Regions from separate parts of the Endozoicomonas sp. ALC013 genome, predicted to be linked through region 1. Evidence: predicted binding sites of a transcription regulator. Region 1 holds the regulator's gene; the other holds the start of a gene.
The links. The regulator PhoB, encoded in region 1, activates phosphate uptake and scavenging genes when phosphate is short. The targets are predictions, from matches to a motif close to TGTCATANNNNTGTCANA.
Positions count from the first base shown of each region.

Region 2: the regulator PhoB is predicted to act here: its motif matches at 4,091-4,108, upstream of ACO6V1_RS18515 (ABC transporter permease subunit).

Region 1 covers NZ_JBLYNS010000019.1:2,595-8,262, forward strand. Annotated here, with positions in the region: gene ACO6V1_RS05920 (transposase) at 1-509, shown strand, start outside; gene ACO6V1_RS05925 (DUF3050 domain-containing protein) at 513-1,319, opposite strand; gene ubiA (4-hydroxybenzoate octaprenyltransferase) at 1,477-2,382, shown strand; gene phoB (phosphate regulon transcriptional regulator PhoB) at 2,616-3,305, shown strand; gene phoR (phosphate regulon sensor histidine kinase PhoR) at 3,421-4,749, shown strand; gene ACO6V1_RS05945 (H-NS family nucleoid-associated regulatory protein) at 4,863-5,303, opposite strand.
Region 2 covers NZ_JBLYNS010000126.1:7,367-13,034, forward strand. Annotated here, with positions in the region: gene pstB (phosphate ABC transporter ATP-binding protein PstB) at 1-14, opposite strand, end outside; gene pstA (phosphate ABC transporter permease PstA) at 20-1,708, opposite strand; gene ACO6V1_RS18515 (ABC transporter permease subunit) at 1,735-4,047, opposite strand; gene ACO6V1_RS18520 (Na+/H+ antiporter family protein) at 4,603-5,668, shown strand, end outside.

The DNA.
Region 1 (5,668 bases):
TACTGGGTAACTGTGGCAAGAATATCAAAGCCGCACAATTATTTTGGAACATAAAGCTTGACCAGACAGTGACCTGGCACAGCAAACGCAAAGTCTCAGGTATTTATCTGTATATTGCTGCAAGGCGCACAATCAAGGGGCTTTTAATTGTCGTGGCAACCCAGAAACCAGACACCATGATTGAGGACTACTTTAAGCGTTGGTCGATAGAAACGCTGTTTGGTTGCCTGAAAAGTCGAGGCTTTGATCTTAAGTCTACCCACATGACGGATCTAGACCGCATGGAAAAGCTAATGGGCATGCTTGCATTGACATTTGCCTGGTGTTTGATTGCTGGTCACTGGCATTATGGTGAAGCGAAAGAACTCCCTCTGAATAAGCATATGCGGCCAGCCAAAGCTCTGTTCAGACTGGGAATAGACATGCTCCGCAGGGTTTTGAAAAACGAAGGTTCAAAAAATGATCAGATTGGATTTCAGACCCTGCTTCAGGTTTTGTCCCGTACATAGGTCTCAGATAAAACCGGGTAGTATAGGCTCTGCTTTGTCAACAGCCCCCTGTCCAGCGGTAACTTTGTCCAATTGCTTCTCAAGACCATCCCAAAATCTTATTCGTGCTGAAATAGCCTCTTTCGCCTTGGCAACGGCCGATGCTTCGGCAGTTTTGTCCCCATTTATAGACTGTTTCAGCAGGTTCTCTGCTGCCGGGCCATGCTCATTCCCATCAAGGTCAATATGTCTCTCAAGGTAGTAGGTCATGGCAGGAACGGACGCCGGGGGGATTTCCCAATGATTCAACAGGGAAGAAAACATCTGCGGAATGGCATCTTCACGGCCGAAAAGAAAATAACTGGCCACTTCCGGTAACGAACCATACTGGGCGATCTTCAGCGTATCCGAAACAAATGCCTGAATGTATTCCGGTACCTCAGCAACCACCAGGGCCTGCTGCCAGGGAACCCCTGTCTTGATGCTATAAATTACCTGTTCGATTTTGCTGGTATCCGCGGATACTTCATTCATGGCAGCGAGATACATTTCCAGATGACTCATGGGCGTGCCATGAAGATCCTTATCCGTCTCTTCATAGAGAATAATTTCATTAATGAAGCGGGCAGACGGGGCATCCGTAACTGGCACCCAGGGTAGCTGCATGGAAGTAAACTCAAGCTGCAATCTTTTCGCCAGCGACATAAAATCCCATACAGCAAATACATGAGCTTCCATAAAGGCCGACAACGTCTCCACACTGTTAATTTTCTGGTAGATGGAGTGATTGAAAAGTTGTTCTTGAAGAGGGCGTAAGTCTTCTGTAAACATGATAGTCTCCCGCTATAAGCAATTTGCTCTGGTAGGCCGACAAGACTACATAGATATTGGACACATGGCAGCCTGTGCTCATTTTTTTATCGGCAAAACATGTGTCGGCTGGAAGGCCCTGACTATATTTCCAAAACACAGAACTCCAAGGGCGCAGATGAAATTTATACAATCGATAACAGGCGCTGATAAATGTGCAGAGCTGCTGGATCAGCACGTACCACGCTGGAAAGACTTTATTCAACTGGCTCGCCTTGATCGCCCCATTGGCATTTATCTACTGCTATGGCCAACACTCTGGGCGCTCTGGCTCGCGGCCGAAGGCATACCCTCTGTTGGTAATCTGGTGGTTTTCATTCTTGGGGTGGTGCTGACCCGCAGCGCTGGCTGTGTTGTTAATGACTATGCTGACCGACATTTTGATGGTCATGTAAAACGAACCCGGCAACGTCCGTTGGTGACCGGAAAGATAACCCCGAAAGAAGCCCTGATATACGCCGCCAGCCTGTTTTTCGTGGCCTTTCTCCTGGTGTTGACCACCAATGCCCTGACCATCTATCTCTCCTTTGCCGCCCTGCTACTCGCCTCAGCCTACCCTTTTGCCAAACGACACACGTATCTGCCGCAAGTGGTATTGGGTGCCGCATTTGGCTGGTCCATCCCCATGGCATTTGCCGCCGAGGCCGACACACTGACCACTCAGACATGGCTGTTGTTTATCGCCAATCTGTTATGGACTGTCGCCTACGATACCCAGTATGCCATGGTGGACCGAGATGATGATCTGCAGATCGGCATTAAGTCCACCGCCATTTTATTTGGCGAAATGGATAATCTGATTATTGCCTGTTTTCAGACGTTTACCCTGATAGCCCTGCTGATGCTGGGTTTACAGCTGGAATTAGCCTGGCCATTCTATGTCAGCCTTGTTGCCGCCGCCGCAGGTTTTACCCACCAGCAATGGTTAACCCGCAACCGTGAAAGGGATCCTTGTTTCAAAGCCTTTCTTTCTAATCATTGGGTTGGTGCCGCCATATTTCTCGGTCTGGTCTGTTCTCTGTGATGACTGACTGAAACACCTGAATTTGAAGGTTGAGCCGAAAGCGCTCAACCTTCACCTCCCCTTTATCACTTCAACGACGGGAAAACAGTAACTCATGGGTTGGACAACCCGCAAAAAGTCCATCAAATTTTCCTCAACGTCATTTTTCTGTAACATTCCCTCGCTGTAATACCTGTCATAAAGATAAACGGTTACCAAAGCAATCTTCTCTCATTCAACCCCGGGGTATTCTCATGTCTGGCAAAACAATTCTAATTGTGGATGATGAAGCACCCATCAGGGAAATGGTCGCTATGGCGCTGGAAATGGCTGGTTATCAGTGCCTGGAAGCAGCTGATGCAAAGCAGGCGCACTCACTGGTGGTGGATAACCGACCCGATTTGATCCTTCTGGACTGGATGCTACCGGATATCTCGGGTATCGAACTGGCCAGACGACTTAAGCGTGACCAGCTGACAGCAGAAATTCCGATCATTATGTTGACCGCCAAAGGGGAAGAAGACCATAAAATCCAGGGGCTGGAAACCGGTGCGGATGATTACATCACCAAGCCTTTCTCCCCCCGCGAGCTCGCTGCCCGACTTAAGGCCGTACTGCGCAGAACTCATGGAATGGACGAACAGTCGGCTATCGTCGTCAAAGGACTGGAACTGGACCCTGTCAGCCACCGGGTCAGTATTGATGGCAACCCGGCCGAAATGGGGCCAACGGAATACCGGCTGCTGCAGTTCTTCCTGACTCATCAGGAGCGAGCCTATTCCCGTGGGCAGTTGCTTGACCAGGTCTGGGGTGGCAATGTGTATGTTGAAGAGAGAACGGTGGATGTCCATATTCGCCGCCTGAGAAAAGCGCTGGGCAGTGGCTATGAGAATTACATTCAAACCGTCAGAGGTACTGGCTACCGTTTTTCCACTAAAGCGTAGAATGCTGGAATTCAATGAAAATGGCTTCAGTGACGTTTTCCTCATCACCACCTGATGACATAAGAATGATGGTCAGGATCAATCACCATAAGCTCAACAAACTGCGGAACTGCCTGTGACCACCTCTGCCCGATCCTGGTTTACTGGTCGAATAGTGTCAATGCTTGCCATCGGGCTGCTGGTCGGCTGGCTGGCGGACCGGATTTTTCTGGGGCTTTTTCTTGCCACATTATTCTACCTTCTCTGGAGCCACCAGCAACTGCACCGATTGCTGATATGGCTTGATAAGGCTGCCCACAAAGAGCTGGATCCCCCGGAAAGCACAGGCGTATGGGGTGAGATCTTTGACGGTATTTATAGAATTCAGCGCAAACACAACCGCTCAAAACAGCGACTTGCCAGCGTGATAGAACGCATACAGGATTCAACGGCAGCATTAAACGACGGAATCGTCATGGCCGACCAGAATGGTTCCCTTGAGTGGTGGAACCGTGCCGCCGGAGAGTTACTGGGCCTGCAAATGCCCGATGACCAGGGACAGCTCCTGACAAACCTGGTCAGAAATCCAAAATTTGCCCGCTATATGAACAATAGCCACGGCAAAGAGCCCATTAAGATCGATTCACCGGTGCATGAGAGCCGACAGCTTCAAATAGCCATTACCGTTTATGGGCAGGGCAATCGACTTCTATTGGTCAGGGATGTCAGCCGGTTGCATCAGCTTGAAATCATGAGAACCGATTTTGTTGCCAATGTTTCCCATGAATTGAGAACACCGCTAACCGTGATTTCCGGTTATCTGGAGACCATGAGTGACGGTATGGCAATGAATCAGGATACACCGCCCATCTTTAATCGTGCTCTTGGTCAAATGCAGGAGCAGGCAACCAGAATGCAGCGACTGATTGAGGATCTTTTGTTACTTTCACGGCTTGAAGCGACGGAACCGGAAAGAATAAGTCAGTCAGTGACGCTTAAGTCTCTGCTTGCCGGTATCGTTAACGACGCCAAAGCATTGAGCGGTGAAAATCAGCACCAGTTACAACTTGAATGCGACGATGATGCCTTATTAACGGGGGATGCCGTGGAGCTGCGCAGTGCCTTTTCTAACCTGGTTTATAACGCTATCCGCTATACCCCGTCTGGAGGAAAGGTGCAGGTGAAGTGGTGGCAGGATCAGGAAGGTGGACACCTGATGGTTCAGGACAATGGTGTTGGCATTGACCCCGTTCATATTCCAAGACTGACTGAGCGTTTTTACCGGGTGGATAAGAGCCGCAGTCATGCGACAGGGGGGACCGGTCTTGGACTGGCGATTGTAAAACATGTGTTATTAAGGCATGAAGGTCGTATCAGTATCAGTAGCCATCCGGGAAAAGGCAGTCGTTTTATATGTCACTTTCCCCTGTCGAGAATCAAGCATGCCAACGTCGTCAACGTATAGCAGGCCGGTTGAACACGATCTTTCCGGTAAATGATGATATTAACGCCGTATTTGCCAAAATAGAAAATAAAAAAGGGTCTGCAAGACCCTTTTTTATTCAGAGCGAATAAAACTTACTCTTCGATCTGTTCCAGAGCGCAGTCCAGACGCTTCTTGCCAGTACGCTCCAGGTACGCCTGGAAATCACGTGGCAGACGGCCAGTAGTGGCACCTTCCCACTTAATGCGCTCACCCGCTTCGTTCTCGTATTCAAAAGTGTACTTTTGAATGTTTCTGCGACGCTTCTGTACTGTCTCTTCCGGTTCCAGATTACCCACACCCAGATCATTCATGGAAACACCACGGTCGGCCATAATCTGCTTGATGGCTTCAATGCTTTCCTGCTTCTTCTTACGCTTCTCTTCGTCTTTGGCACGCGCTTCCTGCTTCTCAGTCAGCACATCGTTCAGACGGGAAATGATGCGCTCCAGATCTTCCGCGTGTACATCTTTAAACAGTGAGCGAATACGGGTTTTGCTGCTGAGGCGATGCAGAACTTCTTCAAAAATATTCATTTACTCTACGACTCCTTGGTCTTGATAGAACTTCCTACTTAGGAATAAAGATGTTCAATTCGATGAACTTTATACAGCAAGATTTTTTTAGATGGAAGTACCATTATATAAATTTTAAAAATAATGTGAATCACTGATAGTAAAAACTGTCAGTTTATTAATCCAAAATCAGGCAGGTTGTTTTTTTGATCAAAAGGAATAAGTTGTATAACTCCGATATGGATCATGTTGAATGGGAACCACAAAGGACACAAAGAGCACGAAGAAGAGCTTTTCTTTTCCTTTGTGCTCTTTGTGTCCTTTGTGGTTCAAAAATTAATGGATAGTTGCTTAATATTTACCGTAAGCGTACCAGCATTCAATCG
Region 2 (5,668 bases), on a different contig from region 1:
TCTTCCGCAGACATCGTGTTCAGTCCTCAAGGCTCTTGTATTTTTCACGTAACCGGTTGCGAATCGCAACGGCGGACAGATTCAGCACGGCAATAACCATCACCAGCAGCAACGCAGTGGCATACACCAGCGGCCTGGCGGCTTCCACGTTCGGGCTCTGGAAACCCACATCAAAAATATGAAAGCCCAGATGCATGAACTTCTGATCAAGATGCAGATAGGGGTAGTTGCCATCCAGCGGCAAGCTGGGAGCCAGCTTAACAACCCCCACCAGCATCAGTGGTGCTACTTCCCCTGCCGCACGGGCAACCGCCAGAATCAAACCGGTCATCATGGCCGGGCTGGCCATGGGCAGCACAACCCGCCACAACGTTTCTGCCTTGGTGGCACCGAGGGCCAGACTCCCTTCCCGAACGGAGCGGGGAATACGGGACAGCCCCTCTTCCGTGGCGACAATCACCACCGGCAGGGTCAACAGAGCCAGAGTGATGGATGCCCACAGCAGCCCCGGAGTACCAAAGGTGGGGGATGGCAGGGCCTCAGCAAAAAACAGATTATCGATTTTTGCCCCGGCAAAGTAGATGAAAAAACCAAGACCAAACACACCGTAAACGATGGAGGGAACCCCCGCCAGGTTATTAACTGCCACCCGGATGGCCCGGGTCATCCAGCCCTGACTGGCGTACTCTCGCAGATAGACGGCAGCGATAACACCGAAAGGGGTCACCATAATGGACATCAGAATCACCATCATCACTGTGCCAAAGATGGCGGGGAAGACACCGCCTTCGGTATTGGCCTCCCTGGGATCATCAAGAATGAACTCACTGACCTTGTCAAAATAAAAACCTATTTTATCGGTCAGTGACAGGGCATTGGGCTGATAGGCACGCACCACCTTACTGATTGGCTGTTCCAGGGTTTGACCAGCAACGGTTCTGGCCACAAAGCTGTCACGGTTGAACGCCCGGTAAAGATCGCCCAGCTGGTTTTCCAGTTGCTGATATTCCTGATTCAGCTGTTTTCGCTCAGCCTGAATCTCTGCCTGACGGACAGGGTCCCTATCACCGCTCAGCTCCAGACGACGCTCGGCCAGACGCAGCTGTTCTATTGCGGCGTTTATTGAGCCAATGTCGTGCTTTTCAATCTGGTAGATTGCCTGATAAATCGTGAGCGCCCGATCCAAACGCTTATTGAAAACGGTCCAGGCCGATTCACCACTGGCAACGGTGACACCATCTTCCTGAACAGACTCCAGAAAGCCGTAGAAATTGCCCCATTCACGACGTTCAAGCACCATGATGTCTTCAGGGTACTGGCGATTACTCAGCCACTCATCGACGATCCAGACAAAGTCAGCACCACTCAGGTCCCGATTGCCCTGCTTCAACAGAACACGGGTATATAGCTCCTGGCCGTTGACCACCTCAAGGCCGGACGACTCCAAACGGGCTGCGGGGACTTCTTCACTGTCAGTAATCTCTCCGGCAACCATTCGGACGGCCTGCCCCGGAGGCTGGTAATCAGCCACCATAATCTGGCCCGGCCAGAAGTGCCCCAGCCCGCGCACAGCGATCAACCCCAGCAGCCCGATCACCAGAACCAGACTGATGGCAACCGCACCGGCATTTAGCCAGACCCAGGGAGCACCGCTGTTAATCCATGCACCAACAGAGCGTTTTCCGGGGCTTTGAAGGGAATTATTCATAGTCATTTCTTATCCTCTTTCCCTTCTTAGAGCGAGCTGTATTTCTTACGAAGTCGATGACGCACCATCTCCGCCGCCGTGTTCACCACAAAGGTAAACAGGAACAGCACCAGTGCGGCCAGAAAGAGAATTCGGTAATGGCTACTGCCCACTTCAGACTCTGGCATCTCAACCGCAATATTGGCCGCCAGCGTCCGCATGCCCTCAAAGATATTGGCATCCATAATGGGCGTATTCCCTGTGGCCATCAGCACGATCATGGTTTCACCCACAGCCCTTCCCATACCGATCATCAGCGCAGAGAAAATACCCGGACTGGCGGTCAGAAGAACCACCCGGGTCAGGGTCTGCCAGGGTGTGGCTCCCAACGCCAGGGAACCATAGGTCAGGTGCCTGGGTACGCTGAATATCGCATCCTCCGCAATGGAAAATATGGTTGGAATAACGGCAAAACCCATGGCCAGTCCTACCACCAGGGCATTACGCTGGTCGTAGGGAATGCCCAGCTCGGTGGTCAGCCAGGTACGCATATCACCGTCAAACAGCCAGAGTTCCAGACTGGAACTGAGCGACATGGCCAGGGCACCACTGAGTAATACCACGGGCACCAGCAATCCGGCCTGCATACCGTCAGGAATCCGGTGACGTATCGTTGCAGGCAAGCCATCCCAGGCAAAAGCAAACATCAGGATGCCCGCTGGCACAAAGAGCAACAGGGCAAAAATACCCACCAGCTGATTTTCAATCAGCGGGGCCAGCCAGAGCCCGGCAAGAAAACCAAGAATGACCGTAGGCAGGGCCTCCATCAGCTCGATCACCGGCTTTACCTTTCTGCGCATGCCCGGAGCCATAAAGTAGGCGGTGTAAATAGCCGCACAAATGGCCAGTGGCGCTGCCAGCAACATGGCATAAAACGCCGCCTTGAGCGTCCCGAACGACAGTGGCATCAGGCTCAGCTTGGGCTCGAAATCATTGTTTGATGCCGAGGACTGCCAGATGTAATCCGGCTGATTGTAAGACTCATACCAGACTTTACCCCACAGGGCAGACCAGGATATTTCCGGGTGCTCATTGTCGATTTTCAGGAATTGCGTCTCACCCTGGCTGGCCAGAATGAGATAATTGCCTCTTGGCGCTACGACCATTTGATCTATTCGACCCGCAGCCAATGGCTCCACCAGCAGAGAACGGTTTGCCGTGGTGTAATACAGACCAACCTGACCCTTCACATCCGACGCCAGAAAGCCCTTGCGCCGATGCTCCGGAACAATCTTGTCGATGGGGTCACTGCCGAGGCTGAAAGAACGAATATTGTGCAAATTCAGACGGCCATCTTCACGAACCATAAACCACTGGGCGATATTGCCTTCTGAGTCACCCACCAGCAGGGACACCCCGCCCAACAGAAACGTCATCGCGGTAACTTCCACTCCCTTAGCGGTCAGGTTGAGCGTCTCATGGATATAGGGACGGTCAATATCGCTGATATTGATCACCGTCAGTTGATTGCTGCCGCTGAGGACATAAAGCCAGGTTTGTTCCGGATCAATCAGCAACTGGCGGATATCCAGGCCACCCTGCGCAGAAAGTCCGCTGATCACCGGCAGGGCGACGGACTGCTGCTCAACAGTGATGGACTCGGTTAAAAAATCCGCTTCCTTATGGACAACCTCCATCACCAGCTGGTTATTGCTGCTGGCGGCCATCAACAGCTTTTCCTCACCGTCACTGATGGCCAGTTGTGCAACCGGAGCCGAAAAGTCCTTGATGGCAAAAGGCTGCCGCTCATAAGGGTAGCTGACTTCCGGTGTGATCTTCCGGCGGTCATCTGGCCAGGTAATCCTGTAGCCCTGATCAAACAGTATGACCTCACCTTTGGTAAGACCGGCCGCCATCAGATTGGAACCAGCAGCATCCCTGACCACCCTGACCACCTCACTGCCCGCAGGTATTGGCAGCAACTCATTCTGTAGCCATTCACCGGTCTGGGAGGAGAAAAAACGCAGATTACCGGAAGCCTCTGCTTGCATGGCCACTTCGGCCTGCTCTTCAACAGCGAGAAATATCGGCGCTTTTTTTGTAGCAACTGGCTCATCAACAAAAGTCAGGGCCGATGGGTATGAAGCAACCCGGGTAATCTCAGCGCGGTTAAATAGCGGCAGGACCTCATAGAGGAGGTAAAAGAAAATCAGGAGAATCGCCACAATCACGCCAAGACCACCGGAGGCAACCCCCCAGCGGGCAAGACGGTCTTTCAAGAAGCGCAGGGAACGATATTTTTTTAGTGCCGGTGTATTGAAATCAATACCCGGGCTGTTATCCATCGAATTTTGATACATGGCGCAAGTCTGATTAAATCATGCCCGTAACTTACAGAATCAATATGACAGTAATGTGACACCGGGAAAAAATCATTGCCCGGGCCAACAGATCAATGTAATTTAGTGGCTGCCAATAACGGCTGTAAGCCTGAATTACCGAGCCTACAGACCTGTTGAAAGTGCATCATGATCAGAGAAAATAACGATGTTACCCAGAAATCTGCTAACAATACCCGGTATTGACACCCAATCAGAACAGTGTAGCTCTGCCCTTTCCATGATCCCTTCCCTGCATGCCCACCGACACCATCATCACCATTGAACGGCTGATTCGACCCTGATCGAATACATTTACTTTTATCGCCTGAGCTTCTAGCCTCAATGTGTAATATATTAATTTACAACTAGAAAAAAGAGCTCAAGGCACAACCAATCAAGGAATGCGACAGCTCCTGACGAGCTCTGCACTGATCTGCTATAGACTGATCTGTTATAGATCGTGCTGTGGATAATGCTGTGGATTGAAGTATCGCAAACCGCTTATAACTCAAAAGAACACAAAACTGGATTACTATGAACGCTGTCATTTTGGCTGTTGCCATCATGCTGACCTTGAGTGTCTTGCGTGTAAACGTTGTACTTGCCCTTTTTTTCGGGGCTATTGGTGGAGGTCTTGCCGGTGGACTGGGGTTTGATGCCACACTGTCCGCTTTTGCCGAAGGGTTGGGGGGTGGTGCCAGCATCGCCATCAGCTACGGTATGCTGGGTGCCTTCGCCATGGCTATATCCGCATCCGGGATTCCCCAGTGGCTGGCCGATCGAATTATTCAGAGGGTAGCCAAGACCCACAAAACAGCTGGCCTGAGGATCTCAATCCTGGGAAGCATTCTGCTGATGGCCTTTGCCTCCCAGAATGTGGTCCCTGTGCATATCGCCTTTATTCCTATTCTGATCCCACCGCTACTGGGTGTTTTCAGCTCCTTACAGCTGGACCGCAGGGCGGTAGCAAGCACCCTGTCGTTTGGTCTGATCGCCACCTATATGCTGGTTCCCATTGGTTTCGGCAATATCTACCTGACCCAGATCCTGGCGGGCAACCTCAACGATAATGGCTTGAACATTGACCCTGACCTGATGCCATCGGCCATGGCTCTACCGGTACTCGGCATGTTTATTGGTCTGCTTGTGGCTGTGTTCTGGACTTACCGTAAACCCCGCCACTACCACATTGCAGAGAGCGCCCTGAAAACCGCTAAGGAAGAGCAGCCATCCATGGAGCCAAAGGCCGTGCTGATTACCCTGGTATCCATTGCGGCGGCACTCGGCGTGCAACTGTTCACCGACTCCATGGCCATGGGTGCAGCCACAGGCTTTATGATGATGATCCTCGGCGGCATTGTGCACTGGCGGGAAGCGGATGATGTCTTTGCCCGGGGTGTAAGAATGATGGCCCTGTGTGGATTTATCATGATCTCTGCCTCTGGCTTTGCCGAAGTACTCAGGACAACCGGGGATATTCCTGCCCTGGTGGCCATGGTTGAAGAGCTGGTTTATGGCAGCAAGGCACTGGCCGCATTGCTGATGCTGCTTGTTGGATTGATGATCACCATGGGCATTGGTTCTTCCTTCTCAACCATTC